DNA from 2 places in the Homoserinimonas flava genome. Region 2 is predicted to be linked to the other one. Evidence: predicted binding sites of a transcription regulator. Region 2 holds the regulator's gene; the other holds the start of a gene.
The links. Region 2 encodes HspR, which represses chaperone genes until heat shock. Its sites were predicted from a motif close to AAGTTGAGTCNNNNNGACTCAACTT; they were not measured.

Region 1 (15,215 bases), on a different contig from region 2:
CATCGAGCGCGAGCACCCCGACGGGCAGGCCGTCGCTGAGATCGAAGTCGGTGCCCGGCACGGCGACTTCGCCCACCAGGTTGAGACGATCATCCGTCTCATAGCGGGTTTCGGCGGCAATCGTCAGCACGAGCTCCTCGACCGGCACGTCGCCGAGCCGGAAGAACGGATGCACCCCGAACGCGACCGGGGCCGCAGCATCCGAGCGGTTGGTCGCCGTGTGGGTGACACGCAGCCCGCCCTCGACGAGCTCGTACCGCACGGTCGTGTCGACGCTGAACGGGTAGCCGTGCTGCGGGAACACCGTCGCGGCGAGAGTGATCGCCGCATCCGATCGCTCGGCGACCGTGTACGGGGTGTTGCGGAGGAGCCCGTGGATCGCGTTGTGGCGTGCCGGTTCGGTGAGGTCGAGCTGCTGGGTCTCACCGTCGAGCGTCCACACGCCGTCGCGAACACGATTGGGCCACGGGGCAAGCACGATGCCGCAGCCAAAGGGGGGCAGCGAGGTTTCGGCGAACGGCTCGGTGATCGCGACGCCGTCGATCTCCAACCCCCGGAGGGCCGCAGCAAGCTCAGTTATGATGGCCCTGGCGCTGTGGTCGCCCCACGACCCCGACAATTCGAACTGTGTTCCTGTGGGCGCTCGCATGGTTCCAGACTAGAGCGAAACGGACGCAATGGCAGCGATCACCAAGACCGTCACAACACTCGCCGATGGTCGCGATCTCATCTACTTCGACGACGTTGACACGACGCTCGGGCCAGACCGAGCGGTCGACGCGCGTGTGCTCGACGCCAGGCCGCCGACCGCGACCATGCGACAGGATGTGCTCACGGGAGAGTGGATCTCCATCGCGGCGGCCCGTCAGAATCGCGTCTTCCTTCCCCCGGCGCACCAAGACCCGCTCGCCCCCGCGACGCCCGAGAACCCGAGCGAGATCCCCTCGAACTACGACGTCGCGGTGTTCGAGAACCGCTCGCCCTCCTTCGGGCCTGAGCTGGGCGAGGCGGCGATTGCCAGAATCGGCCTCGAACGCACGGCACCGTCGTTCGGCCGCTGCGAGGTCGTGTGCTTCAGCCCAGAACACGAAGGCTCATTCGGCACGCAGACCCGATCGCGCGCCCGCACCGTCATCGAAGCCTGGGCCGACCGCACTGCGGAGATCTCCGCCATGCCAGGCATCGCCCAAGTGTTCCCGTTTGAGAACCGGGGTCAAGAGATCGGCGTGACCCTGCCGCATCCGCACGGGCAGATCTACGCCTACCCCTACATCACGCCGCGAACGCAGCGAGTCATCGCAGCGGTCGACGAAGTCGGCCCCGACCTGTTCGAGCGGCTGCTCGACCGCGAACGCGCCTCAGAGCGCGTGCTCATCAGCGGCGAGCACTGGACGGCCTTCGTGCCCTTCGCCGCCCGCTGGCCCATCGAAGTGCACCTGCTGCCACACCGCCACGTGCCCGACTTCGCAGCAACAGGCGAAGCAGAACGCGACGAGCTCGCCCACCTCTACCTCGAACTGCTCCGAGGCATCGACGCCATCTACGACACCCCAACCCCCTACATCGCCGCGTGGCATCAGGCACCGGTCGCAGTCAAACGCGACGAGATTCGGATGTCACTGCAGCTCACCTCGCCGCGGCGGGCTGCCGACAAACTCAAGTACCTGGCCGGGTCTGAGGCGGCGATGGGGGCGTGGATCGGCGATGTTGCCCCCGAGCAGAGCGCCGCACTCATTCGGGACGGCATCGAGCGGGCGCGCGTGGCCGCGCCCGTTGAGTGAAGTGCGAACCATACGAAAGAAGAGCACCACATGAGCGACATCAGGGACGACGCCAGGGCGGCATTCACCGCGACGTTCGGCGGCGAGGCATCCGGCGTCTGGTCTGCTCCCGGCCGGGTCAACCTGATCGGCGAACACACCGACTACAACGACGGCTTCGTGCTGCCGTTTGCGATCAACCGCCGCACGGTCGTTGCGCTCGGCCTGCGAGACGACCGCGTCATTCGGGTTGCGAGCGCCTTCGCTGACGAGGTCGCCGAGATCGCCCTCGCCGACCTCGAACCGTCGCGCCTCAGCGGCTGGGCCGCCTACCCGCTCGGGGTTGCGTGGGCGCTCGGTGAACACGGCGCCGACCTTGGGGCCGTGCCCGGCGTTGACCTCTACATCGACTCCGACGTGCCGGTGGGCGCCGGCCTGTCGTCGTCGGCCGCGATCGAGAGTGCCGTCGCGCTCGCCCTCAACGACGTGTGGCGCCTCGAGCTCGACCGCCGCACGCTCGCCCGCGTCGGCCAGCTCGCCGAGAACAAAGCCGTCGGCGCCCCTACCGGCATCATGGATCAGTCGGCATCGCTCCTCGGCGAGACGGATTCCGCCGTCTTTCTCGACTGCCGCACTCTCGACGCCGAGGTCATCGATCTCGGGTTCGAGCGCGCCGGCCTCGCCCTCGTCATCATCGACACGGGCGTCAGCCACTCGCACGCGACCGGTGGCTACGCCGAACGCCGCGAATCCTGCGAAACGGGCGCGCGGATGCTCGGAGTCGAGTCGCTCCGTGACCTCAGCGTCGACGACCTCGCCCGTGCCCGCGAGCTGCTCGACGAGGTGACCTTTCGCCGCGTGCGGCACGTCATCACCGAAAACGAGCGGGTGATCGACACCGTGCGGGCGCTGCGCGAGCACGGCCCGGCGGCAATCGGCGCCCTGCTCGATGCCTCACACGCTTCGATGCGCGACGACTTCGAGATCTCGGTTCCCGAGCTCGACCTCGCGGTGGAAACGGCGAACGCGAATGGCGCGATCGGGGCTCGGATGACCGGTGGGGGGTTCGGCGGCGCCGCGATCGCCCTCACGCCGATCGATGCGATCTCCCGCATCCAGGTGGCGATCGACGGCGCGTTCGCCGAGCACAGTTTCGGGCAGCCGACCATGTTTGTTGTGAACGCCTCACATGGAGCGGTGAGAGAGTAGCCACATGTTCGTCAAGATCTGCGGCCTCCGCGAGCCCGAGCACGTCCTCGACGCAATCGACGCCGGCGCGGATGCCGTTGGGTTCGTGCTCACCCCGAGCCCGCGATTCGTGACCGCCCAGGCGGCACGGGAGCTCGTCGCGGTCGCCGACGACCGCGCGCTGACGGTGGGCGTGTTCCGGGATGAGAGCGTCGACGACATCATTCGTCTCGCCTTGGCATCCGATGTCAGCGCCGTGCAGGTGCACGGCAGGCGCAGCCGGGCCGAGATCGCGAAACTCACAACGCTCGGGCGGGCACTCATCAGGGCCGTGCCCTTCGACGACCCAACGCTTGAAGAGAACTTCGGCGAGAACATGCTGCTTGTTGACGCCCCGAAGCCGGGCTCTGGCACCTCGTGGGATTACGCGTCGATGACAGAGCTCACGCTGTCGGATGTCGGTGGCCGCTGGATTCTCGCCGGTGGCCTCACTCCCGCCACCGTCGCCGGGGCGATCGCCGCTGCGACCCCGTGGGGTGTGGATGTCTCAAGCGGCGTCGAAACGGCCCCCGGTGTGAAGTCGAGCGAACTCATCCGCGAGTTCATCGCGGCCGCGAAAGCCTGACGTTACGGGAGCAACTCGGCGTTACGGGAGCAACTCGGCGTTACGGGAGCAACTCGGCGTTACGGGAGCAACTCGGCGTTACGGGAGCAACTCGGCGAGGTCGGGTGCGCCGCCGAGAAGTCCGTACCCGAGCGCCGCGTCAGCGAGTGCTTGTGCCGACTCTTGGTCGATCTCTGTGGAGAAGACCGGGAGGGTGAGCCTGGTCCGGACTCGCGCATCCGAGCTCAGATAGGTGCTGATGTTGGTGCGCACCGCGGGCTCATCAGCATTCGCCTGCTCGATTGCCGCGGTGAGTGCAGCAGTGAAGGAGTCCATGAGCCCCGACTCGCTGTCGATTGTCGCCGTCGATGAGAAATACCCGGAGACGGTCAAGTTCTCGTCGAACTCGGCGTAGGGATACGAAATCACCTTGAGGCCGTCGAGCCGCGCTGCCGTGAGGTACGGCTCGACGAGGAGGGCCGCGTCGACAATGCCGCCGGCGAGCGAGCGTCGCGCATTGATGAAGGGCACTTCCTCGATCGTGACGGTGGAGGAGTCGGCACCGGCGGCGTCAATCGCGGCCCGAGCCACCGTTTCGTTCGTGGTGCCAAGCGCGTCAATGGCAAGTCTCCGCCCCGCGAGGTCGGAGACGTCGTTGATGTCGGAGAGGTGGGTGACGATCCCTGCATAGTCGGCGCGAGTGTTGCCCGAGGTGGCTGCTGCGCCGCTGAGAATTTGCAGCTCGGAGCCGCTCTCCCGGGCCGCGAAAATCGAAATGGTGTCGGCATAGCCGATGTCGTAGCGGCCGTCGGCGACGGCCGTGACGATGTCCGAGCTGGTCGCGGCGAACGAGTCGATCGTGAGATCGATACCGTGCTCTATGAAGATGCCCTCGTTGAGGCCCACGTAGAGGGGCGCAACGTCGGCACCGGCGATCACTCCGACCGTGAGCGGGGTGAGGCTTCCGCCCGCTGCGGCCTCGACGGAGCACCCGCTGAGGAAGAGCGTGGAGATCGCGGCGACGGCGATGGCCGTACGTTGAGCTGGTCGTCGCATTGCTTCTCCTGAGTTCGACTCGTCGGGTGCAGGAGCGCCAGCGATCCAGATCACATCATCACACGCGGCTCAGCTCGGCGGGTTCCCCAATCAGGGGGACATACCTGGAGCGAACATACGTCAGGGCAGGGCCTCATCGAGGTTCGGTGCCGCGGCGAGCAAGCCGAGCTCGACCGCCGTATCCGCAAGCTTCTGTGTGGAGTCGACGTCGATCTCCCTCGTGAACTTGGGAAGCGCGAGGAGCGAAATCACCTTGGTGTCGGAGGTGGCGATGTAGGTGCTGATATTGACGCGCACAGCCTGCACATCAGACTTCGCGTGCGCGAGCGAGGCGTCGAGGGCGGCGAGGAATCGCTCGACGAGTTCCGGATTCTCGGCCTTGAGCTCGTCCGACACGACATAGCCAGACACCGTGAGGTCCTGGTCGAACTCGGCATACGGGTAGGAGATCACACGGAAGCCATTGAGGCGCGCCTCGGTGACGAACGGCTCGACCACAAATGCCGCGTCGATGACTCCTACATTGAGCTGCTCTGTCGCATCGACAAATGGGATCTCGTGCCAGATGACGCTTTCCGGGTCGGCACCGGATGCCTGGACAGCGCTGCGGGCGACGAGGTCGTTGATCGTGCCCGTCGCATCGACGCTCATGTGGAGGTATCGGAGGTCGTCGAGCGAATCAATCGCTGAGTCTGCGCGCACAATCACCGCCGCATAGTCGTGAAGCACGTCGCCCGACGTGGCTGCGGCGCCGCTGACAAGGCTCACCCCGAGTCCCTCCTCCTGCGCCGCGAGAATCGAGACGATATCGGCGTAGCCGAAATCGAACTTTTCTTCTGACACTGCAGTGAGCACCGATGCACTCGATGATGCGAGCGAGTTGATGGTGAGGTTGATGCCTTCTGCCGCGAAGAACCCTTCCTCGACGCCGAGGTAAAGGGGCGTGAGATCAGCGCCGGGGAGGACCCCGATCGTGATGGCATCCTGGGATGCGCCGGCACTCTGCGGCGCACAGCCAGCAAGAAGCGCAGGCACGGTGATCGCCGCGGTCAGGATGGCGAGCGTCTTCTTCATTGGGGACTTTCGGGTCGCAGTCTCTAATCGCAGTGAGGTCGGCGATCAAGCGGTCGCCATCGAACCCGGTAAGTGTGGCACAGTTCACGCGCAGAGCGGCGGCACCAAAGCGGGGGACAAACGGCAAGATATCTCGATGTCGAGACACTTTGACACGAGCAGGTAAGATTGATGCGGCCCTACGAGAGGAAGCACACCACTGTGGCAAAGATCAAGGTTGAAGGAACCGTCGTCGAGCTCGACGGCGATGAGATGACCCGCATCATCTGGCAGAAGATCAAGGACACACTGATCCACCCCTACCTCGACGTCACCCTCGAGTACTACGACCTCGGCATCGAGAAGCGTGACGAGACCGACGATCAGATCACGATCGACGCGGCCCACGCCATTCAGAAGCACGGTGTCGGCGTCAAGTGCGCGACCATCACACCCGACGAGGCACGCGTCGAAGAGTTCGGCCTCAAGAAGATGTGGCGCAGCCCCAACGGCACCATCCGCAACATCCTCGGTGGCGTCATCTTCCGGGAGCCCATCATCATCTCGAACATCCCGCGCCTTGTGCCCGGCTGGAACAAGCCGATCATCATCGGCCGTCACGCCTTCGGTGACCAGTACCGCGCCACCGACTTTTTGTTCAAGGGCGAAGGCACCCTCACGGTCGAGTTCACCCCCAAAGACGGTGGCGAGGCCCAGAAGTTCGAGGTCTTCCAGTCGCCAGGTGACGGCATCGCCCAGGTGCAGTACAACCTGGATGCTTCGATCGTCGACTTCGCACGCGCCTCACTGAACTACGGCCTGAGCCGCAACTACCCCGTGTACCTCTCAACGAAGAACACGATCCTGAAGGCCTACGACGGTCGCTTCAAGGACATCTTCGAAGAGGTCTACGAGAACGAGTTCAAGGCCGCCTTCGAAGCTGCCGGCCTCACCTACGAGCACCGCCTCATCGACGACATGGTCGCTTCGGCCATGAAGTGGGAGGGCGGCTACGTCTGGGCCTGCAAGAACTACGACGGCGACGTGCAGTCCGACACTGTGGCTCAGGGCTTCGGCTCGCTCGGCCTCATGACCTCGGTGCTCAGCACGCCGGATGGCAAGGTCGTCGAGGCGGAGGCCGCCCACGGCACCGTCACGCGCCACTACCGCCAGCACCAGGCCGGGAAGCCGACGTCGACGAACCCGATCGCCTCGATCTACGCCTGGACGCGCGGCCTCGCGCACCGCGGCAAGCTCGACGACAACCAGGAGCTCATCGACTTCAGCCTCACGCTCGAAGACGTCGTCATCAAGACGGTCGAGTCGGGCAAGATGACGAAGGACCTCGCACTCCTCGTCGGCCCAGACCAGCCGTACCAGACGACCGAGGAGTTCCTCGCGACGCTCGACGAAAACCTCAAGGCGCGCATGGCGGCATAACGCCATTCGCTCCACAACTGAGCGCCGTGCCCCAGTCCGGGGCGCGGCGCTCTGTCTTTTTGCGGCCGTTGCGCTTCGCTATGTGTTCGGCGCCGTGAGCAGATGGGTGATGTCGACGGAGACCGTGTGCGGCAGGGTCAGAGCGTCGGGCCTGACGGTGGATGCCGAGTCCGCCGCAGCTCCCAGCCCGGGATCGCCGGTCATGGGGTCGGTGCGGCCTCAGGGCTGGCACTCGGCGCAGCCTCGCCATCCTCGCCTGCCGGCTCATCGACAGATGGTTCGGCCTCCCCAGTGGAGGCAAGTGGTCGTGTTCGCTCGAACGGAGGCTCCGCCGCGACAGCATCCTCTGAATCGAACAGGTACGATCCATCGTCGGAATAGCTGATGTCTTCGCCGCTGACTTGTTTGAGCGGGTACACGCCCCAGCCCCCATTGCCCGCGCGTTCGTTTGGAACCAGCCAGAACTCGCCGTTCTCGGTGACCTGGTACCACTCCCACGTGCTCGTCGGGTCGTGCGCGGTGATGAGTGGATCGCCACTCTGAGTGAAGAGCTGCACATCACTCAGGGGGTTCCCCTCGGCGTCGTAGACGAAGATGTTGCGGACCTCCTCGCCGTTCATGGTCAGACCGCTCGGTACCCAAGACTGTTCATTCTCCGCGTAGGAGGCGTTGGCCGACGCGTTCGCGACGGCCGCCAGCTGAAAGGGGATGGTGATGACGGCGAGCACACTCACCACGACCTTGGCGACGCGGAGCCACCGTTGCGGCATCCAGCTGCCTCGGCCCCACTGCACACTCAGCACGAGCGCTGCAATGAGCACCAGCCAGGCGTAGGGCGATGGTGGCAGAAGGAACCACGAGGTGCCCAGAAGTGGCGCAGCGACCACGCTGTAGAGCAGCCACCCTCGCAACAACCACCAGGCAGGTCTGATCGCGAGGGCGAAGTCGAGTGCCGCGTTGCCCCCTTTCGCCGAACGCAGATAGGCGGCGGCGTCCGAGCGGATGCTGCGCACATCTGCCAGTCGCGGGATTCTGCGTCGACCGGCACGAGCAGCGATGCCGGCCGACGTGCGCAGCTCTTCGGCATAGGCGACGGGATCGCCGAGCTCGACGTGCCCTGCATCGTGCGCCTGCTCTTCGAGATCGGCCTCAAGGCCCTCTGTGAGGTCATCTACTTCTTCGGGACTCAGGTCGTTCAGCTCTGCGCGGACGGCCGCGGCAAACGTCCGAATCGCTGGGCTCACCGCTGATGTTGCGCTCATTTCGTCTCTCCCGTGAACGTGGTGGTGGTGTCATCAGCGGTCAACGCCGATCCGGTACCGTCGACCCGGCCTGCCGTGCCGAGCACTCTCGACAGGGTCCCCGAGAACGTGTCCCAGTCGGCGCGCTGCCGCTGAAGCATCACGCGGCCCTGCGGCGTCATCGAGTAGTACTTTCTGTGCGGGCCGCCATCGGATGGCACGACATAGGTGGAGAGGGCCCCTCCGCTGTAGAGGCGCCGTAGCGTGCCGTACACCGACGCGTCGCCGATCTCGTCGATACCAGCGGCACGAAGCCGTCGCACGACGTCGTAGCCGTAGCCGTCTTCGTGCTCGATCACCGCGAGGACCGCTGCATCAAGCACGCCCTTCAACAACTGTGTGGTGTCCATTCGCTCTCCTTATGCTGCGAATCACACTACTACGTACTCCACACTACTGCGCAAGACGCGAGGGGCGGTGTGGCGTGTGCACGAGAGCGCACTCGTCTCCACCACACGACAGAAGGCCCCCGCTCCATGAGCGGGGGCCTTCGTTGTGGTGTTGCTACGCGCTGACCTGCGCCTGGTCGCGCCGCACTCCGGAGCGCACCTCAACCTTGCGCGGCTTTGCCCGCTCGCTGATTGGGATCATGACGCTGAGTACGCCGTTGTCGTAGTGAGCGCTGATCTGTTCGGTGTCGAGACCGTCGCCGAGGTTAAGCTGCCGCAAGAAGCCTCCGGTGGGGCGCTCGTGGGCGAGCCAGCTGATCCCCTCGTCACTGCGGGGGGTGCGCTGAGCCCGAATGGTGAGCACCTGTCCGTCGACGTCAACATCGATCGAACCCGGGTCGACGCCAGGAAGGTCCGCGCTCAGCACGTAGTGGTCGCCTTCTTTGTGAAGGTCGATCGGCATGAGGCGTGGGCCGCGCTGGGCATCGAGCAGGTTCGCGGCGACGCGGTCCAGCTCACGGAACGGGTCGAATGTCATGGCCATTATCGTCAACTCCTTCGCGTTGGCCGCTTTCGCGGTGTACCTAAGTTGAGTCGCTTCGACTCAATGCAAGATTAGCACTCTCGCCCCGTGAGTGCCAGAATCTGCTGGCGCGTGAAAGGCCGCTAGTGTCGCCTCATGATCCCAGTGGAAAACCTCGTGGCGTTCGTGGTCGCCTCGTTGCTCCTCATCGTCATTCCCGGCCCCAGCGTGCTCTTTGTGGTCGGTCGCTCGATCGCGCTCGGACGCAGCGCCGGCGTCGTCAGTGTCATCGGGAACTCGCTCGGCACGATCCCTGCGGTGCTCGCCGTGGCATTCGGGGTCGGCGCCATCGTCGCGTCGTCAGTCGTGGCCTTCACAATCATAAAGTTTGTCGGCGCCGCGTACCTCATTTGGCTCGGCATCCAGGCCATCCGCCACCGAAACACCCGCATCGAGGTCGATGGAGCGGGAGCGCCGAGCACCCGCCGGTTGCTGTGGCAGGGCATCATTGTGGGGTTGACGAACCCCAAGACGATCGCGTTCTTCGTTGCGGTGCTCCCCCAGTTCGTCGACCGCACGGCCGGCCCGCTTTGGCTGCAGCTTCTCGTGCTCGGGCTCATTTTTCAGGTGCTCGCGGTCACGTGTGACAGCGTGTGGGCACTCGCGGCGGGCACGGCGCGGCTATGGCTCGGCCGGTCCCCTCGACGACTCGCGACCCTCTCCGGCACCGGCGGAGTAATGATGATCGGCCTCGGCGGGGCACTCGCCTTCACCGGTGCGAAGGAAGCCTGACGCGCACCGGAACAGCACCGCCGACGTGAGTCCCGACGCACACCGCCCTCCCGCCCCTCACGGAAATTCAGGAGATTCGAGGTGGCGCGCCCGCTCGCGCACGGCAGCGCAGGGCGCACCGATGGTGCTCGGTCAGATCTCCTGAATTTCCGCGGCGGGCGCGGGTGCACCGGGGCCGGGGGCGGCGGCTCAGGTGAGGCGTCGGCCCGCCGCCCACACGTGCTCGACCTGCCAGTCGGCGTCAAACACGACGATGTCGGCGGCGAAACCGGGTGCCAGTCGACCGAATCGTTCGTCGAGGCCGAGCGCCCGGGCGGGCGTCGCGCTGAGGGCCGTCACCGCGACGACCGGGTCGAGGCCCATCGTGGTGACTGCGCAGCGCAGCGCAGCATCCTGGGTCAGCGTCGAACCGGCAATGGTGGTAGTGCCGCTGAGCAGAGCACGACCCTCGCGCACCGAAACGTTGAGCGAGCCAAGGCGGTAGTCGCCGTCACTCGACCCGGCCGCCGCCATCGCGTCGGTGACGAGCGCGATGCGGCCTGGCGCCGACGCGAAGGCGGAGTGGGCGACCTCCGGATGCACGTGCACTCCGTCGAGGATGAGCTCGATGGTCACACGGTCGTCGGCGAATGCCGCGGTGATGGGCCCAGGTGCCCGATGGTGGATGCCCGGCATCGCGTTGAAGGCGTGCGTCAGCACACGCGCGCCACGGTCGAACGCGGCCCGCGTTGTGTCGTAGTCAGCCTCGGTGTGACCGATGGCGACGGTGATGCCGACATCGACGAGGTGGTCGATCGCTTCCATCGCCCCCGGACGCTCCGGCGCGATCGTGATCTGCCGGATGCTGCCTCGCGCCGAGTCGAGCAGGGTCTCGAGTTCGAGGGCGTCGGCGTCGCGCAAGTGTTCGGGGTTGTGCGCGCCACGTCGAGCCACGGCAAGGAACGGGCCTTCAAGGTGCGCGCCGAGCACGAGCGGGTCTTCTTCGACGAGGTCGGCGATTGTCTCAAGGCTGTTGCGCAGCATGGCGATGGGGTTCGAGACGAGGGTGATGAGGGACCTCGTCGTGCCGTGCGCCCGGTGGGTGGCGAGGGCCCCTTCGATCGCCTCGTCGCCGTCATCGAACGCGAAGCCGCCTCCGCCGTGGCAGTGGAGGTCGATGAACCCGGGCGTGACGGTTCGGCCCGCGAGGTCGATCACGGTGCCGGCGTCAGGTGCTCTGCCGGTGCCGGTCGCGGTGATGGTGTCGCCCTCCGCGAGCATCCAGAAATCGTCGGCGGCGCCGGCGGCGTCTATCTTGCGCGCCCCTGTGAACACAGTCATCTCAGGCATGCGCAAAGCCTACGGCGAGCGGTCCTCGTGTTGTCGGAGGCGGGCGGTGTTAGCGGAAGATGATGGTGCGCTGCCCGTCGAGCAGCACCCGATTCTCGGCGAACCATTTCACGGCCTGCGTGAGGGTGCGGCTCTCCTCGTCTTGACCGATCGCCATGAGCTCCTCCGGCGAGCGCGAATGGTCAACCCGCACGATGTTCTGCTCGATGATCGGGCCCTCGTCGAGGTCACTTGTCACAAAATGGGCGGTCGCCCCAATGATCTTCACGCCGCGGGCATGCGCCTGACGGTAGGGGCTGGCACCCTTGAACCCCGGCAGAAACGAGTGGTGGATGTTGATGGCCCGGCCCGCGAGAAACTCGCACAGTTCGGGCGACAGAATCTGCATGTAGCGCGCGAGCACGACGAGCTCGATGTCGTGCTGCTCAACCTCGGCCCGGATGCGCGCCTCAAACTCGGCCTTCTCTGCGACGCTGCCCACGGGCATCCGCTCGAATGGCACACCGTAGAACTCTGCGAGGCCTCGCAGTTCGTCATGGTTGCTGAGCACGAGGGGCACGTGCACCGGCAGCTGGCCGGCCCGCTCGCGGAACAGCAGATCGTTGAGGCAGTGCGCCGCCTTGGAGACAAGCACGAGGGTGCGCAGCGGGCGACCAACCACATCGAGCTGCCACTGCATGTCGTAGCGCTCGACGACGGGGGCGAGCGCACCCTCGAACTCCTCGCGCGTCGCGGTCGACTCAACCTGCAAGCGCATGAAGAAGTGGTCGGTGTCGAGGCTCGAGAACTGCTGCGATTCGGTGATGTTGCCCTTCGCCTCGACGATTGCCCCGCTCAGGGCATGCACGATGCCGGGGCGGTCGTTGCACACAATCGTGAGCACCCAGTGGGTCGAGTCGAGTTCGGAGGGGGGCAGCGAGTTCACCTGTACAGAGTAGGGCGAAACCGGATGCTCGATAGAATGGGGCGTCGTCGCGCGGTCTGCGACGGCCCGTTGGCGGCGTCACGCCAAGCATCGAACGGATGTCGTCGCTCATGACTTCGCCATTTTCAACCTCTGCTCGTTCCTTCCCCTATCTCGCGCTGTTCGTCGTCGCGCTTGCCGTGTTTCTCAGTGTCACGATCGAGATGCTGCCGACCGGCCTGCTCTCGCTTATGGGCGACGAGCTCGGCGTGCCGAACTCGTACATCGGTCTCACGGTGAGTGTGTTTGCGTTCACGGTCGTGCTCTCGAGTGCGCCCCTCGCGCACCTCACCCGCCGCGCGAATCGGCACACTCTCGTCATCGTGGTGTTGCTGGTGCTGTCGGTCGCGACGGCGCTCACCGCGATCGCGCCGAGCTATCCGGTGCTCATCGCGGCCCGCATCCTGGGTGGTCTTGCGCACGGCCTGTTCTGGGCGGTCGTCGGCGCCTACGCCGCCTACCTCGTGCCAAAGGAGCAGATTGGGCGGGCGGTGTCGATCACGCTGGGCGGCGGCTCGCTCGCCTTCGTGCTCGGGGTGCCGCTCGGCACGGCGCTCGGTCAGGCGGTCGGGTGGCGGTGGGCCTTCGGCATTCTGGCGCTGCTGACGCTCATCGGCACGGCCTTCGTCTTCAAGCTGCTGCCCCGTGTGGAGGCGGGTGCTGCCGCCCCCACCAACACGATTCCGACGGTGTCGTCCGCGACCGGCAGCATCACCGTGTTGACGGATGCCACGAGGGTGCCCCGCCCGCAACAGTCGGTGCTCGCGGTCGTGTTCGTGTGTCTCATCACGGCCGTGGTGATGATTGGCCAGTACAGCTTCTACACCTATGTGGAACCGTTCCTCACGGGGCCGATGGGGCTCGACGCGGTCGCCGTGAGCCCTGCGCTCTTCGCCTACGGCATCGCGGGGGTTGTGTCGCTCTTCATCGTCGCCGCGTGGCTGGGCAGTCGTCCGCGTCTGGGCCTCATGATGGCGCTCGCCTCGCTCTTCGGGGTGTCGCTCGTGCTCGTCTTCGTGCCGCACGTGCTTCCCATCTCGTTTGCTGCGTTCTTGCTGTGGGGGCTCGCCCTTGGCATGATTCCGCCGCTCCTGCAGACCCGCGTGCTGCACGCAGCACCAGCGAGGATGCGCGACACCGCGAGCGCGTACTACACGACCGCCTTCAACACGGGCATCGGCGGTGGGGCGCTCCTCGGGGCGGTCGCCCTCGAACAGTGGGGCATCGGCACCCTCCCTGCGATCGTCTCGGTGCTCGTCGTCGGAGCGATGCTGTTCGTCGTCGTGTCCGACGCGGTGCTTGCGCGGCAGCGCCCGCGGAGGGTGCTCGAGCACTGACCGCACCACAGCGAAGGATCGACTCGGAAGGATGCTTGGGCGTCGTCTCAGCGGCTAAGATCAGCATGTCGCGACTGGCGTTGAGATGGGCAACCATCGGGGAGCGACTGACATCGCAGCGGCCGTACGCCTGGGCCGCCCGAGAACCGCGACACCGTTGCGGGTAACTTGGTCATGTCAGCCCTAAGGAGCCAGTGTGAACGACAAACTTCCCTCCACCTTCACCGACCCGCTGTCGAGCGTCGACCCTGAGATCGCCGCCGTCCTCGGCCAAGAACTCGGCCGCCAGCGCGACACCCTCGAAATGATCGCGAGCGAGAACTTCGTCTCCCGCGCGGTGCTCGAGGCGCAGGGTTCGGTGCTCACCAACAAATACGCGGAGGGCTACCCCGGCCGCCGCTACTACGGCGGATGCGAATACGTCGACATCGCCGAGGACCTCGCCCGCGATCGCGCCAAGGCGCTGTTCGGTGCCGGCTATGCCAACGTGCAGCCTCACTCGGGTGCACAGGCAAACGCGGCGGTGCTGATGGCGCTTGCGAACCCGGGCGACAACATCCTGGGCCTCGAGCTTGCCCACGGCGGCCACCTCACCCACGGCATGAAGCTGAACTTCTCGGGCAAGCTCTACAACGCCAACTCCTACGGCGTCGACCCGACGACCGCCCGCGTCGACATGGACATCGTGCGCGAGCAGGCACTCGCCGTGCGCCCCACCGTCATCATCGCCGGCTGGTCGGCCTACCCGCGTCAGCTCGACTTCGCCGCGTTCCGCGCGATCGCCGACGAGGTTGGCGCCAAGCTCTGGGTCGACATGGCACATTTCGCCGGTCTCGTCGCCACGGGGCTGCACCCCTCCCCCGTGCCCTACGCCGACGTCGTGAGCTCGACCGCGCACAAGACCCTCGCGGGCCCGCGGTCTGGCTTCATCCTCACCAACGACCTTGAAATGCACAAGAAGATCAACTCGGCGGTCTTTCCCGGCCAGCAGGGCGGGCCGCTCATGCACGTCATCGCCGCCAAGGCGACCGCGTTCAAGCTCGCCGCCGAACCCGAGTTCAAAGACCGCCAGGAGCGCACCGTCAGCGGCGCGAAGATCCTCGCCGAACGCCTCATGGCCGACGACGCGAAGGCGGCCGGCATCGACCTCCTCACTGGTGGCACCGATGTGCACCTCGTGCTCGTCGACCTGCGCAACTCGGCCATTCACGGCAAAGACGCGGAGGACATCCTCCACGAGGTCGGCATCACCGTGAACCGCAACTCCGTGCCGAACGACCCCCGCCCGCCGCTCACCCCCTCCGGGGTGCGCATCGGCACGCCGGCCCTCGCAACGCGCGGCTTCGGCGATGCCGAGTTCAACGAGGTCGCCGACATCATCGCGACGGCCCTCATGCCGAACCCCGATGTCGAGGCACTCCGCGCCCGCGTCACACGGCTCGCCAGCGAGTTCCCGCTCTACCCTGGTCTGAACTCACC
Region 2 (15,215 bases):
GCGTCGATGTCTCGAACGACAAGATTGCAAAGCAGCGTCTCAAGGAGGCGGCGGAGCAGGCCAAGAAGGAGCTCTCGTCGTCGATGAGCGCGAGCATCCAGCTGCCCTACCTCTCGCTCACCGAGAACGGCCCAGCCAACCTCGACGAGACGCTCACCCGCGCCAAGTTTGAAGAACTCACGGCCGACCTGCTCGAGCGCACCAAGCGCCCATTCAACGACGTCATCAAGGAGGCGGGTGTCAGCGTCAAGGACATCGCGCACGTTGTGCTCGTCGGCGGATCGACCCGCATGCCCGCCGTGACCGAGCTCGTCAAGAACCTGCTCGGCGGGCAGGAGCCCAACAAGGGCGTCAACCCGGATGAGGTGGTCGCCGTTGGCGCCGCCCTCCAGGCCGGCGTGCTCAAGGGTGAGCGCAAGGATGTGTTGCTCATCGACGTGACCCCACTCAGCCTCGGCATCGAGACCAAGGGCGGCATCATGACGAAGCTCATCGAGCGCAACACCGCCATCCCCACCAAGCGGAGCGAAACCTTCACGACGGCGGATGACAGCCAGCCCTCGGTCGCCATCCAGGTCTTCCAGGGTGAGCGCGAGTTCACGCGGGACAACAAGAACCTCGGCACGTTCGAGCTCACCGGCATTGCGCCGGCACCGCGCGGCGTTCCGCAGGTCGAGGTCACGTTCGACATCGACGCGAACGGCATCGTGCAGGTCCACGCCAAAGACAAAGGCACCGGCAAGGAGCAGTCCATCACCATCACGGGTGGCTCGGCGTTGTCGAAGGACGACATCGAGCGCATGGTGCGTGAGGGCGAAGAGCACGCGGCCGAAGACAAGAAGCGTCGCGAAGAGGCCGAGGTCCGCAACGCGGCCGAGCAGTTCGTCTACTCGACCGAGAAGCTCATCACCGAGAACGAGGACAAGCTCTCCGACGAGGTGAAGACCGAGGTCCGAAGTGACCTCGATGCGGTCAAGTCCGCGCTTGCCGGAGACGACGAGGACGCTGTGAAGACGGCCCTCGACAAGCTCAACATCAGCCAGCAGAAGATCGGCGAAGAGATCTACGCCGCCGCGCAGGCCGAGAGCGCCGCCGAGCCCGCCGCCGACGCGACCAGCAGCGACGAAGACATCGTCGACGCCGAGGTCGTAGACGAGGATGAGAAGAAGTAGCAATGACAGACCCGAAGAACGACAAGGACCAGGGCGCCGACGTGCCCGAGCCCGACGTCGGTCGCGACGACCTCGAGGAGGCTGCTGACGGCCTCCTCGAGGCCGAAGGTCCCGACGTCGAGACCTCACTCGACGACACCGACCTCTCCTTCCTTGAGGAGTCGGCCAACGATCTCGCGGCGGAGCGGCTCGCCGACCTGCAGCGACTGCAGGCCGAATACGCCAACTACCGCAAGCGGGTCGAGCGTGACCGGGAGGCCAACCGCCTCCTCGCCGTGCAGGACATCGTCACCTCGCTCCTGCCAGTGCTCGACGACCTCGACCGTGCCGAAAAGCACGGAGACCTCGAGGAGGGGCCGCTCGTGCTTATCGCGCAGAAACTCCGCGCGACGCTCGACCGCACCGGGCTTGAGCGGGTCGGGGCCAAAGACGACGAGTTCGACCCCAACACGCACGAAGCCATCGCCCAGGTGCCGACCCCGGATGTCACGGTCATGACGGTGCTCGACGTGCACAAGGTCGGCTACCGCCTCGGGCAACGCCTTCTCCGCGCGGCCCAGGTGGCCGTGGCGGTGCCGCAGGACTGATTCCCGCTGGTTGAGTAGGCCGCTCGCGGCCGTATCGAAACCCCCACGGTGATCGTGCCGGATTTCGATACGGCCCTGGCGGGCCTACTCAATCAACGAATTTTGAAAGGGGTCTGATGGCCAGTCAGGACTGGTTGGAGAAGGACTTCTACAAGGTGCTCGGCGTCTCGAAAGATGTTTCTGATGCCGACCTGAAGAAGACCTACCGCAAGCTCGCGCGCCAGTTTCACCCCGACTCCAATCCGGGTGATGCGCGCGCTGAGGCTCGCTTTAAAGACATTAGCGAGGCGCACGCGGTGCTCGCCGACCCCGAAACCCGTCGTGAATACGATCAGGTGCGGGCGATGGGTATGGGTGCCCCCCGGTTCACGGCTGGCGGCCGCGGGCAGCAGGGCGGCTTCGACGACATCTTCGGCGGCATGTTCGGCCAGGGCGGCGGTGCCCCTGGTGGTGCCCGCGGCGGCTACCAGTCGAGCGATTTCGGTGACATTTTTGGCGGCATGTTCGGCGGTGGTGCCGGGGGCGGTGCCGGGTTCCGTGGCCAGGCGAAGGGCCGGGATGTCACGGCGACGACGACCCTCGATTTCGATTCGGCCATCAACGGCGACACGGTGCGGCTGCAGGGTGTCGACGGCAAGCCCATGAATGTGCGCATCCCCGCCGGGGTGAGCGACGGCCAGAAGATCCGGCTCAAAGGCAAGGGCGAGGCGAGCATCGATGGTGGCCCTCCCGGAGACCTGACGCTCACGGTGACGGTGAAGAAGCACCCGGTGTTCACCCGCGAGGGCAACAATCTTCGCGTGGAGGTTCCGGTGACATTTATTGAGGCAGTGCAGGGTGCCACGATTGAGGTGCCCACACTCGGCGGCGAGCCCGTCAAGCTCAAGGTCGCGCCCGGCACCCCGAGTGGGCGTGTGCTGCGGGTCAAAGGCCGCGGGGTGACCTCGGGTGGGGCATCCGGTGACCTGCTCGCGACCGTGCAGATCGTCGTGCCAGACCGCCTGACCCCGGATGCCGCGAAGGCCGTCAAGGCGCTGGCGAAGGCACTACCAGATGAGAACCCGCGTGACGACCTGCTCGCCAGGGCGCGGAAGGCCTGACCGTGGACCCCGCCGCCCCGCTCTTTGCGATCGCCGTCGCCGCCGAGCTTGCTGGTATGCACCCGCAGACGCTCCGGCAGTACGACCGGCTTGGGCTGGTGAGCCCAAAACGCACGAGCGGTAAATCGCGGCGGTACTCGATGCGCGATGTCGTGCAGCTGCGGGAGATCGCGGCACTCGGCGCTGAGGGGGTGAGCCTTGAGGGCATCCGTCGCATTCTCACGCTCGAAAACCAGGTGAGCCACCTCAGTGGGCGGGTGCGGGAGCTTGAGGCGGCACTCGCCGACGAACTGTTGAAGCAGTCGGGCCGGCGGGTGTTCGCGGCCGACGAGACGGGGGCGGTTGTGTCGCTTCGGGCGGGCGAGCGGGTGCGTCGCGCCAACCAGGTCGTCGTGTGGCGGCCCCTCGAGCGCGGGAGCTCGTGATGGCCGAATTCGATTTCGACACCCTCCGCCGCTACCCCGACGTTGAGGCGCCAAACCTGTTTGCGGTCGACGCGAGCGACCGGCTCATCCTTGATGAGGCTCGCGGCGCGATCCAGGGTGCGCCAGACGCCGTCACAGTAATCGGCGACCGGCACGGAGCGCTCACCCTCGGCGCTATCGCCCTCCATGGGGCGTGGAACGTGCGCGTGCACCAGGACGCCCTCGTCGGCCAACTCGCGCTTGGCCACAACGCCGCCGCGTTCGACCTCGGCGACAACTTCGAGCAGCTCGAACTCAGCGCCCCGCTCCTCGCCGGCGCCCGCACCGTGCTGCTCCAGCTGCCCAAGAGCCTCGGCGAACTCGACGAAATCGCCGCGCTCATCGCCGCGCACGCCGACCCCTCCGTCGTCGTCTACGCCGGCGGCCGCATCAAACACCTCACCCCCGCCATGAATGACGTGCTCGCCCGCTACTTCGAGGTCGTCACCCCCTCGCTCGCCCGACAGAAGTCGCGCGTGCTCGTCGCCCGCGGCATCCGCAGCGACGCGGCACCCTCCGAGTGGCCGCAGCGCGAATACAACGACGAGCTCGGGCTCTGGGTCGTCGCCCACGGCGGCGTCTTCGCCGGCACCAAACTCGATATCGGCACGCGCACCCTCCTGCGCCACCTGCGCGAAATGAAGCCGGATGCACGCACCGCCATCGACCTGGGGTGCGGCACCGGAATCCTCGCCTCAGCGATCGCCCGCAGCCGCACGGGGGTCGCCGTGCTTGCCACCGACCAGTCGGCGGCGGCCGTGGCATCCGCCCGCGCGACGGCCCTGGCGAACGACCTTGCCGTGACCGTGACCCGGGATGTGGGGCTCGCCTCGCAGCCCGACGCCTGCGCCGACCTGGTGCTGCTGAACCCGCCATTCCATTCGGGGTCGGCCGTGCACGCCGGAGTCGCCCTCACCCTCTTCGACGACGCCGCCCGGGTGCTGAAACCCGGCGGCGAACTCTGGACCGTCTACAACTCCCACCTCGCCTACCGCGCGGCGCTCACCCGCTCGGTCGGCCCCACCCGTGTCGTCGCACAGAACCCGAAGTTCACGGTCACCGTTTCGGTAGCCGGCGGCGGCACAACCCCCCGAAACAACGCAATCGGAAACGAAGCACACGCGAGTCACCCGGACTCGACCCCCGAGATTGGATAGCAAATGGCGAACATGCAGGGCGCCCCCGGCACCGATGAAGAGCAGAAGACCGCACTTGAGCGCTACGGCGTCGACCTCACCGAAATCGCACGCGCCGGCAAACTCGACCCCGTGATCGGCCGCGACGCCGAAATTCGCCGCGTCAGCCAGGTGCTCACCCGCCGCACCAAGAACAACCCCGTACTCATCGGCGAGCCCGGCGTCGGCAAGACGGCCGTCGTCGAAGGCCTCGCGCAGCGCATCGTCGCCGGAGACGTCGCCGATTCACTCAAGGGCAAGCGCCTCGTCTCGATCGACCTCGCGGCGCTCGTCGCTGGTGCGAAATATCGCGGCGAGTTCGAGGAGCGGCTCAAGGCCGTGCTCAAAGAGATCAACGACTCCGACGGCCAGGTCATCACCTTCATCGACGAACTCCACACGCTCATGGGTGCCGGCGGCGGCGACGGTTCTGTCGCGGCCGCCAACATGCTCAAGCCCATGCTCGCGCGCGGCGAACTCCGCCTCATCGGCGCGACGACGCTCAACGAGTACCGCGAATACATCGAGAAGGATGCCGCGCTCGAACGCCGCTTCCAGCAGGTCTATGTCGGCGAGCCCTCCGTCGAAGACACCGTCGCCATCCTCCGCGGACTCAAAGATCGCTATGAGGCCCACCACCGTGTCGCGATCGCCGACAATGCGCTCGTCGCCGCGGCATCCCTCAGCAACCGCTACATCACGGGCCGCCAACTGCCAGACAAGGCGATCGACCTCATCGATGAGGCGGCGAGCCGACTCAAGATGGAGATCGACTCGTCGCCAGTCGAGATCGATGAGCTCAAGCGTGCCGTCGACCGCATGAAGATCGAGGAGCTCGCCCTCAAGAAGGAGAAAGACCCCGCGTCGAAGGCACGACTCCAGAAGCTGCGCGAAGACATGGCCGAAAAGCAGCAGGTGCTGCTCGACCTCGAGGCACGCTGGAAGAACGAAAAGTCGGCGTTGCAGGATGTCGGCGAGCTCAAGAATCAGCTCAGCGATGCGCGCATCAAGCTCGACCTCGCCATGCGTGAGGGTGACTATCAGTCGGCATCGAAACTGAACTACGAGATCATCCCGCGCATCGAGAAGAGCATCTCCGATGCCGAGCACGGCGAAGTGCAGGGCGACCGCATGGTCAACGACCAGGTCACCGACGGCGACATCGCCTCCGTCGTGGCCGCGTGGACGGGCATCCCGGTCGGCCGCCTCATGCAGGGCGAGACCGAGAAGCTGCTGCATCTTGAGACCGAGCTTGGCAGACGCCTCGTCGGGCAGACAAAGGCGGTGCGAGCGGTATCGGATGCGGTGCGCCGATCGCGTGCCGGCATCGCCGATGAAAGTCGGCCGACCGGGTCGTTCATGTTCCTCGGCCCCACCGGAGTCGGCAAGACGGAGCTCGCGCGCGCCCTCGCCGAGTTCCTCTTCGACGACGAGAAGGCCATGGTGCGCATCGATATGAGCGAATACGGGGAGAAGTTCTCCGTGTCGCGGCTCGTCGGTGCCCCTCCCGGCTACATCGGCTACGAGCAGGGTGGTCAGCTCACCGAGGCGGTGCGGCGGCGGCCGTACTCGGTCATCCTGCTCGACGAGGTCGAGAAGGCGCACCCGGAGGTCTTCGACGTGCTGCTGCAGGTGCTCGACGACGGCCGGCTCACCGATGGACAGGGCCGCACGGTCGACTTCCGCAACACCATCCTCATTCTCACGTCGAATCTCGGCAGCCAGTTCTTGGTCGACCCGACCATGACGCCCGAGATGCGTGAAGAGGCCGTGAACCTGGCGGTGCGCCAGACGTTTAAGCCCGAGTTCGTGAACCGGCTCGACGACATCGTCATCTTCTCCATCCTGAGTGAAGAAGATCTCGCACAGATCGTCGAGCTCTACATCGACCGGCTTGCCCGTCGCCTCTCCGACCGTCGGCTCACCCTCGCCGTCACCCCGGATGCCCGGGCCTGGCTCGCCGAGCGCGGCTTCGACTCCATGTATGGTGCGCGCCCGCTGCGCCGTCTCATGCAGAAGGAGATCGATGACCGACTCGCGATGGCGATCCTCGCCGGACGTATCACCGACGGCGACACGGTGCTCGTGAACCTGCAGCCGGATGCCGAAGGCCTGCAGGTGAGCCGCTCGGACGTGTCCGGGGTCTAAGGCCTCCACCCCCGTGAAAGGTCAATGTTTGCGCCAACGGCGCGGCGTTGGCGCGAAGAATGACCTTTCACGGCCCGAGTCGAGTGCGCGAGACGGGACGCGCGTGCGTCAGCGGTCGAGCAACTCTTCGCGCACGACCCGGCGCAGCACTTTGCCGATCATCGAGCGGGGCAACTCGTCAACCGCGATCACCGTGCGAGGCACCTTGTAGGCGGTGAGGTGCTCGCGACAGAACTTGCGCACCGCGTCGCTGTCGAGTGACGCGCCGTCGGCGAGCACGACGACGGCCGCGACATCCTCGCCCCCGCCCGCATTGGGCAGCCCGACGACGGCGGCTTCGGCGATCGACGGATGCGCGACGAGCGTTTCTTCGACCTCGGACGGTGCGACGTTGAACCCGCCGGTGATGATGAGCTCTTTCATGCGGTCGACGATCGTGATGAAGCCGTCGGGGGCCACGGACACGATGTCGCCGGTGCGAAGCCATCCGCCAGGGAGCAGTATTTCGCGGGTTTCGTCGGGGCGTCGCCAATACCCCTGGAACACCTGGGGCCCCCGGATGAGCAGCTCACCCTCGTCGCCAGCGGCGCAGTCGATCTCAGGGTTGTCGGGGTCGACGACCCTGATCTCGGTGCTCGGGAATGGCACCCCGACCGTGCCGGGTCGCCGCGTCGGCCCCATTGGATTGCCGGCGACGACGGGGGCGGTTTCGGTCATGCCGTAGCCCTCGATGAGCAACCCGCCGGTCGCTTCTTCCCACGCCTCCACCGTTTCGATGGGCAGGCTCATGGCGCCGGAAATGGCGAAGCGGATGCCGCGGAGGCTCACCCGGCGCTTCTTCGCAGCTGCGGCGAGGCGAGAATAGATGGGCGGCACTGCGGGCATGAACGTCGCGGGCGTTGTGCGCATGGCGTCGAGCACGAGTTTTTCGTCAAACTTGGGGAACAGCACGAGGCGCGCGCCGATGCTGATCGCGAAGGTGAGACACAGGGTGAGCCCGTACGCATGGAACATCGGCAGCACGCCGTAGACGGTTTCGCGCCCGGCCCGAATGCCCTGCACCCACGCGGTCCCCTGCATCGCGTTGACGCGCAGGTTGGCGTGCGTGAGCACGGCACCCTTCGGGATTCCGGTCGTGCCGCTCGTGTACTGCAGCACGGCGATGTCGCCGATCGATGGCGACGGATGCGAGTGGCGCAGCGGGTGGGCATCCGTCAGGTCTTTCCAGTCCACGGTGCCGCGCACGGTGTTGCCCGTCGTGAGGGCGGCGCGCGACTTCTTCGCCGCCGACACCGGCAGGCGCAGCGCGAAGCGAGTCTTGAGGGGCATCGCCCGCGTCACATCGACCGACACCACATGCTCGACGCCGAGATCGCTGGGGAACGCGACGACGGATGCCGCCACCTTGTCCCACACGATGGCGACGCGGGCCCCGTGGTCTTCGAACTGGTGGCGGAGTTCGCGCTCCGTGTAGAGCGGATTGTGTTCGACGACGATCGCCCCGAGCCGGAGGATCGCGTAGAAGGCGACGACGTGCTGTGGGCAGTTCGGGAGCACGATGGCGACGCGGTCGCCGGCGGAGACACCGAGGTCCTTCAGGCCGTTGGCGACACGCTCGACCTGTTCGCCGAGTTCGCGGTAGGTCATGCTCTCGCCGAAGAAGTCGAGGGCGGGGCGACGGCCGTGTCGCTTCACGCTTGACGCAAGCATCTCCACGAGGGTTTCGCGTGGCCGCTCGACCTCGTAGGGCACACCCTTCGCGTATGACGACAGCCAGGGTTTCGTAGAGAGATCAGACATCAGGTCCATTCTTGTGCTGGGTGGCCGTGGTTTGACTGGGAGCGGCACTTGGCCGCTGGTACTCTGGCCCTCGATGTCTGAGACACTTCGCGCCCGTCGGCGTACACGCACCGAACGGCCGAAGCACTTCGAATCCCACATTCAGGGGCTCCGCGCCATCGCGGTACTCCTGGTTGTACTGTTCCACTTCTGGCCTGGGCGCCTCTCCGGCGGCTACATCGGTGTCGACATTTTCTTTGTCATCTCCGGGTTCCTCATCACGGCGCACCTGGTGCGCGAGCTCACGAACACGGGGCGCATCAGCCTGCCACAGTTCTGGGCGCGGCGGGCGCGGCGCCTGCTGCCGGCATCCATCGCGGTGCTCGTCTTCTGTTCGGTTGCGACACTGCTGGTGTTGCCGCTGAGCGGGCTCGGCGATACGGTGCGCGAGATCCTCGCGAGCACCTTCTATTTTGAGAACTGGCTGCTCGCGGCCGATTCGGTCGACTACCTCGCCGCCGGCAGTGACGCCACCATGGCGCAGCACTATTGGACCCTCTCGCTCGAAGAGCAGTTCTATGTGCTCTGGCCGCTGCTGCTGCTCGCCGGGGTGGGGCTCGGAGCGAAGTTCTTCACGCAGGGCCGCACCGCCGCCCTCATCGTCACGGTCGTCGCCGTCACGGTGCTCTCGCTCATCGTCTCTGTCGTCTACACGGCACTCGAGCCGGCCTCGGCCTACTTCGTGACCTTCACGCGCATGTGGGAGTTTGGCATCGGCGGCCTCCTTGCCCTGCTGCCGCGTCTGCGCCCGCGCGGGGCCTGGATGTCGAACTTGCTCGGCTATGGCGGGCTCGTCGCCATCCTCCTCGCCGGCTATTTCTACGATGCGACAACGCCGTTTCCCGGCTCCATGGCGCTCGTCCCGGTGCTCGGTGCTGCGGCCGTCATCGTCGCCGGTCGCACCGAACGCTGGTGGGATGCCGGCAGCATGTTGAGCCTCCGCCCCGCCCGCTTCATCGGCGACATCTCGTACTCGCTGTACCTGTGGCACTGGCCGCTCATCATCATCGCGCCGTATGTGCCGGGCTGGGGGCTCAGCACCGCCCACCGGCTCACGCTTTTTGTGCTCTGCTTCGTGCTCGCATGGCTCACCAAGAAGTTTGTCGAAGATCCGGGACGCCAGTGGCGGTTCCTCACGACTCGGCGCCCGCGCGTCACCGCCGCGTTTGCCGTCATCCTCATGGCGATTTCTGCCGCCTTCGCTGGGCTCGCCTATGTCGTCAATCAGCCCAAGTATGAGGCGGCGGCGGCCGAGCTCGCCGAGATCCGCGAAGACTTTCCCGAATGCTTCGGCGCCCTCTCTGCCGATGGCTGCGAGAACCCCGACCTCGCCGGCAGCATCATCCCGAGCCCGGGCTTCGGCAACGCCGACTCGCCCGACCGCGAAGAATGCTTCGTGCAGCTCAACAACTCCGAGCTCGTCGGCTGCACCTTCGGCTCAGACGATGCGGATGCCCCCCGCGTCGCCCTCATCGGTGACAGCCACGCCTACCAGTTCATTGAGGCGATGATCGTGCTCGCCGACGAACGCGGCTGGGCTCTCACGACCTACCTCAAGGGCGCCTGCCCGTGGACCGCGACCGAGGTCGGCGGCCCGAGCACGGCGTTCACCGATTCCTGCGCGGCCTGGCAGCAGAACCTGCAGGCCGAACTTGAGGGCGGCGAACCGTTCGACGCAATCTTCACCGCCGCGCTCGCCGCGACCCCCTACCCCGACGCCGACACGGATGCCGCGGCATCCGGGTTCACCGAGGCGTGGGCTTGGGCGGGCGACACCCCCGTCGTGACCATCGTCGACAACCCCGACCTCGCTGAAGACCCCAACAAGTGTCTGCGGCAGAACGACCCGGCGGCATGCACCGAGCTGCGCGACGATGTGCTGCCGGAGGAGGATCCGATCGCGATTGCGGGGGCCGAGGCATATGCCCTGCTCGACCTCACGGACCTGTACTGCGATGCCGAAGAGTGCCACCCCGTCGTGAGCGGCGCCAACGTGTACCGCGACCAGGATCACCTCACCGTGACGTGGACGCTGAGCATGAAAGACCTCATCGGCGACGCGATCGATGGCGTGCTCTCGGGGCAGCCGCGCGGGGCCTAGCGACTCCGCCCGCGCGGCCTACCCGGCCGCTCCCCGCGATTGGGCGGGTGTTTTGTGCGACGGCGGGCGAAACTTCACCCGCCGCAGCAAAAAACACCCGCTCAACCGGCCCCGTCGAGCGCGGCGACGATGTCGGCGATGAACTCGTCAATATCCGCCTCGGTGGTGTCGAATGAGGTCATCCAGCGCACCTCGCCGGTCGCGGCATCCCAGTCATAGAAGTGGTGACGCTCGCGGAGTGCCGCGGTAGCCGCGCGTGGCAGGGCAGCGAAGAGCGCGTTCGCGTCGCTCGGCTGGGTGAACCGCAGGCCGTCGGCGTGACCGTCGGCGATCGCTCGCTCGAGCCCCGTCCGCAGCCGCGTCGCCATCGCGTTCGCATGCTGGGCCGAACGCAGCCACAGGTCGCCCTCGAGCAGCGCGATGAGCTGTGCCGACGCGAATCGCATCTTCGACGACAGCTGGGCCGTGTACTTGCGCAAAAACGGCAGGCCGACGGATGCTTCGGGCGAGAGCACCACGACGGCCTCGCCATAGAGCAGGCCATTCTTGGTGCCGCCGAGACTCACGAGGTCGACCCCGACATCGCTCGTGATGGCGCGGAGGTCGACCCCGAGTGCGGCGGCGGCGTTCGCAAGGCGAGCCCCGTCGACGTGCACGCGCATGCCGAGGGCGTGGGCGTGATCGCAGACGGCCCGCAGCTCGCCGGGCGTGTACACGGTGCCGAGCTCGGTCGACTGGGTGACGCTCACGACGAGCGGCTGGGCGCGGTGCTCGTCGCCGCGCCCGCCAGCGTGACGGTCGATGAGTGCTGGGGTGAGCTTGCCGTCTGGGGTGTCGACCGCGAGAAGCTTGATGCCGGCAATCCGCTCGGGGGCACCGTTTTCGTCCGTGTTGATGTGCGCGGTGCTCGCCGTGATGACGGCACCCCAGCGCGGCAGCATGCTGGTGAGGGCGATGACGTTCGCGCCGGTGCCATTGAAGACGGGGAAGGCTTCTGCCGCGTCGCCGAAGTGCCCCTTCACGACCTCCTGCAGTCGGGCCGTGTACACGTCGGCGCCGTAGGCCACCTGGTGTCCGCCGTTCGCCTCGGCGATGGCGGCGAGCACCTCGGCGTGCACGCCCGCATAGTTATCGCTCGCGAAGTGGCGCCGTGCAGGATCGTGGATTCGCATCCGTCAAGTGTCCCCCATCCCTGCCGGTTGAGTAGGCCGCCCGCGGCCGTATCGAAACCCACCCGCGCAACATTGGTTTCGATACGGCGCTGGCGCGCCTACTCAACCGGCAGGGGCACTACTTTGCGAGCGCCTCCTTCAGCTTCACGCGGGCGCCCATGCGGAGCAGACCGTTCTCGTAGATGCGTGCGCCGAGCGCGATGACCAGAAGGGTGGAGGCGAGCAGCACCGCGAGCGAAAGCGGCACCTCCCACCATTCGGCCGTGCCGAGGAACACCCGCATAGGCATACCGACGGGGGCCGAGAATGGCACGTACGACATGATCGCGAGCACGACCGGGTTGTCGTTGAAGAAGATCACCAAGAAGTAGGGGATCATCACGAGGTAGGTGATGGGTCCTGTCGTCACCCCAAGATCCTCCTGCCGCGAGACGAGGGCCGCCGCGGCCGCGAACAGCGAGGCGAGCAACACGAAGCCGAGCATGAAAAACACAACGAACCACACGAGTGACGGCCCCACCTCGGCGAGCAGCAGATCTTGACCCGACGCGAGCATCCCGACGCTCGCGGCCACCATGATGATGATGATCTGCCCGAACGCGAGGATGCTGTTGCCGATCACCTTGCCGGCGAGCATTGCACGCACGGGGATGGTGGCCATGATGATCTCGACGATGCGCGTCTGCTTCTCCTCGACGACACTCTGCGAGATGGCAAGCCCGAAGGTGAGGGCCGACATGAGGAAGATGAGTCCGAAGGCGAGGGAAACGAGATAAATGAGATAGCCGGCCGGGCCATCCTCCAACGGCGCGAGCAGGGTGACCTCCGGGGTCACGCTGAGAGCCTGCAGCACGGTGCCTGATGCCTCCTCAAGCGCGATGACTTCGACACCAGTGGCGGCATCGGCGGAGTTGCTCGGCACGATGGCGGCCTCGACTTCACCGTCGCGCACGAGGGCTTCGGCTTCGTCGACCGAGCTCGCCTCCGTGACATCCAATGCACCGGTTTCTTCGGCGAGGGCGACGGTCGACCCGACCGCCGCCACCTTTGGCAGTTCGACGGTGCGGCTCATGATGCCGCCGAAGACGACGGAGGCGACGACCGCGAGCACAAGGATGGCGGTGCTGATGAGGAATGCTTTGCTGCGGAGCCGCATGCGAATCTCGCGTTCGGCGACAAGCCACACCGCGCTGCCCATGCGGAGGGGGCGGATGTCACCGCCGGTCGAAGTCGGGCTGGTCACTGGATGACCTCCTTAAAGATCTGGGCGAGCGATGGATGCTGCGGGGTGAAGGCGAGCACGGAGCCGCCGGCGATCGCCGTGCGGAGCACACGCTGCGCGGTCTCTGCGCTGTCGGCGTCGAACACGGCGTACCCGCCGTCGAACTCTGCGACCTCGACGCCGGGCTCGTCGCGGAGCCAGCCAAGGTCGCCCGAGACGGTGAGTTCGTAGCGGTTGCCGGAGTGGGCGGCGCGGAGGCCCTCGCGGGACCCGCTGGCACGGATGCTGCCGTCGGCGATCACGACGAGGTCGTCACAGAGGCGTTCGACGATGTCGAGCTGGTGTGAGGAGAAGAGCACGGGCGCGCCCCGGTCGGCATAATCTTTGAGCACCCCGAGCACCACCTCGACGGCGATCGGGTCGAGGCCCGAGAAGGGTTCGTCGAGGATGAGCACGTCTGGCTCGTGCACGAGCGCGGCGGCGATCTGGGCGCGCTGCTGGTTGCCGAGCGACAGACTCTCGACCGTGTCATCGATGCGTTCGCCGAGGCCGAGCCGATCGAGCAGGGTGACGGCATTCGTTTTGGCCCGCTCGCGGTCGAGGCCGTGCAGCCGCGCGAGGTAGGTGATCTGCTCGGCGACCTTCATTTTCGGGTACAAGCCACGCTCTTCTGGCATGTACCCGAAGCGGGTGCGCCGGGCGTCGGAGATCGCTTCGCCGTCTAGTGTGACGGTGCCGGAATCCGGCGTCAGCACGCCCATCATGACGCGCATGGTGGTGGTTTTGCCGGCGCCGTTGCCGCCGACGAATCCGGTCATGCGTCCACGGGCGACGCTGAAGTTGACGTCGTCGAGCACCTTGCGCTCGCCGAAGGAGCGGGTGATGGAGTCGAGTTCGAGCATGGCTCCACGGTACGGATGCGGCGGGGGCCGAGCATCCGCCGCGCGGGTGGTCTTCGCGCTCCCCCTGCAGGTGGAGTTAGCCAGCGGTGGGAGCAGCGATGCCGTGCTCGTAGGCGAAGATGACGGCCTGGATGCGGTCGCGCAGCCCGAGCTTCATGAGCACTTTTGAGACGTGCGTCTTGACGGTGGCCTCGCCGACATAGAGGCGGCCGGCGATCTCTGAGTTCGAGAGGCCAGCGGCGAGCAGTTCGAGCACCTCACACTCGCGATCGGTGAGGTCCCGCAGCGATTCGGTGTCGCGGTTGGGCGCGGTCGCGGCCTCGCGAGGGAGCGGGTCGGCGCCGGTGAAGCGTGCGATCACCCGCCGGGTCACGGTCGGCGACAGCAGCGCATCGCCCCGAGCCACGACGGCGACGGCGTCGATGAGGTCTTCTGGGCTCGCGTTTTTTAGCAGGAACCCGGATGCCCCGGCCTGCAGCGCCTCAAACAGGTAGTCGTCGCGGTCGAAGGTGGTGAGGATGAGCACCCCGGCGGTGACGGAGTCGTCGGCCACGAGCATCCGCGTCGCTTCGAGCCCGTCCATTCCCGGCATCTGCACGTCCATGCAGATGACGTCTGGTGCGAGCTCGCGGGCGAGGGTGATCGCGTCGGCGCCGTTGGAGGCTTCGCCGACCACCTCGATGCCGGCTTCGCTCTGCAGGATGGTGCGGAATCCGGCACGCACCAGTTCTTGGTCGTCGACCAGCAGCACGCGCGTCATGCGGAAGCCTCTGCGGTGTCGAAGGGTTTCGGCGGTGCGGCGCTCGTGAGCGGCACGACCGCGCGCACAAGGTAGCCGCCGCGTGAGCGCGGACCGACCTCGAGCGTGCCGCCGACCGCCGTGAGTCGTTCGCGCATGCCGATGTGCCCCAGCCCTGGGCTGCGGCGCGAGCTCAGCCCGCGCCCGAGCCCCGTGTCGGTGATCTCAAGCTCGACGCGGTCGCCGAGATAGCGGAGGCGCACTTCGGCTTCCGCGCGATCGCCAGCGTGTTTGCGCACGTTGGTGAGGGCCTCCTGCGCCACCCGGTACAGGGTGAAGCCGACGAGGGTCGCTACGGGGTGCGGTTCTCCGACGACCACGAGAGTGACGTTGGTGCCGGCGCCACAGGTCGCGTCGACAAGCTGCGGCAGCTGTTCGAGGCCGCGGGTCGAGGCCGACTCGGCGGCGGCATCCACCGGCTCGTCGCCGGTGCCGGGGTCGCGCAGGGTGGTGAGGAGTCGGTGCAGTTCATCGACGGCAGAACGGGCATTCGACTCGATCACTTCGAGCGCTTCGGATGCTTTTGCCGGGTCG

Region 1: the regulator HspR is predicted to act here: its motif matches at 9,378-9,402, upstream of ACY48M_RS12500 (Hsp20/alpha crystallin family protein).

Annotation. Positions count from the first base shown of each region.
Region 1 is NZ_JBUEQS010000004.1:66,353-81,567, reverse strand. It holds gene ACY48M_RS12545 (aldose 1-epimerase family protein) at 1-649, opposite strand, end outside; gene galT (galactose-1-phosphate uridylyltransferase) at 678-1,781, shown strand; gene galK (galactokinase) at 1,812-2,969, shown strand; gene ACY48M_RS12530 (phosphoribosylanthranilate isomerase) at 2,974-3,573, shown strand; gene ACY48M_RS12525 (ABC transporter substrate-binding protein) at 3,652-4,608, opposite strand; gene ACY48M_RS12520 (ABC transporter substrate-binding protein) at 4,729-5,682, opposite strand; gene ACY48M_RS12515 (NADP-dependent isocitrate dehydrogenase) at 5,884-7,101, shown strand; gene ACY48M_RS12510 (hypothetical protein) at 7,302-8,363, opposite strand; gene ACY48M_RS12505 (PadR family transcriptional regulator) at 8,360-8,752, opposite strand; gene ACY48M_RS12500 (Hsp20/alpha crystallin family protein) at 8,907-9,335, opposite strand; gene ACY48M_RS12495 (LysE family translocator) at 9,471-10,106, shown strand; gene nagA (N-acetylglucosamine-6-phosphate deacetylase) at 10,296-11,435, opposite strand; gene purU (formyltetrahydrofolate deformylase) at 11,485-12,360, opposite strand; gene ACY48M_RS12480 (MFS transporter) at 12,471-13,736, shown strand; ZMP/ZTP riboswitch at 13,797-13,879, shown strand; gene glyA (serine hydroxymethyltransferase) at 13,933-15,215, shown strand, end outside.
Region 2 is NZ_JBUEQS010000003.1:308,848-324,062, reverse strand. It holds gene dnaK (molecular chaperone DnaK) at 1-1,172, shown strand, start outside; gene ACY48M_RS10285 (nucleotide exchange factor GrpE) at 1,175-1,759, shown strand; gene ACY48M_RS10280 (DnaJ C-terminal domain-containing protein) at 1,876-2,859, shown strand; gene ACY48M_RS10275 (heat shock protein transcriptional repressor HspR) at 2,862-3,284, shown strand; gene ACY48M_RS10270 (class I SAM-dependent methyltransferase) at 3,284-4,480, shown strand; gene ACY48M_RS10265 (ATP-dependent Clp protease ATP-binding subunit) at 4,484-6,646, shown strand; gene ACY48M_RS10260 (long-chain-fatty-acid--CoA ligase) at 6,755-8,446, opposite strand; gene ACY48M_RS10255 (acyltransferase family protein) at 8,520-10,586, shown strand; gene ACY48M_RS10250 (threonine aldolase family protein) at 10,688-11,758, opposite strand; gene ACY48M_RS10245 (ABC transporter permease) at 11,877-13,001, opposite strand; gene ACY48M_RS10240 (ABC transporter ATP-binding protein) at 12,998-13,882, opposite strand; gene ACY48M_RS10235 (response regulator) at 13,959-14,642, opposite strand; gene ACY48M_RS10230 (sensor histidine kinase) at 14,639-15,215, opposite strand, start outside.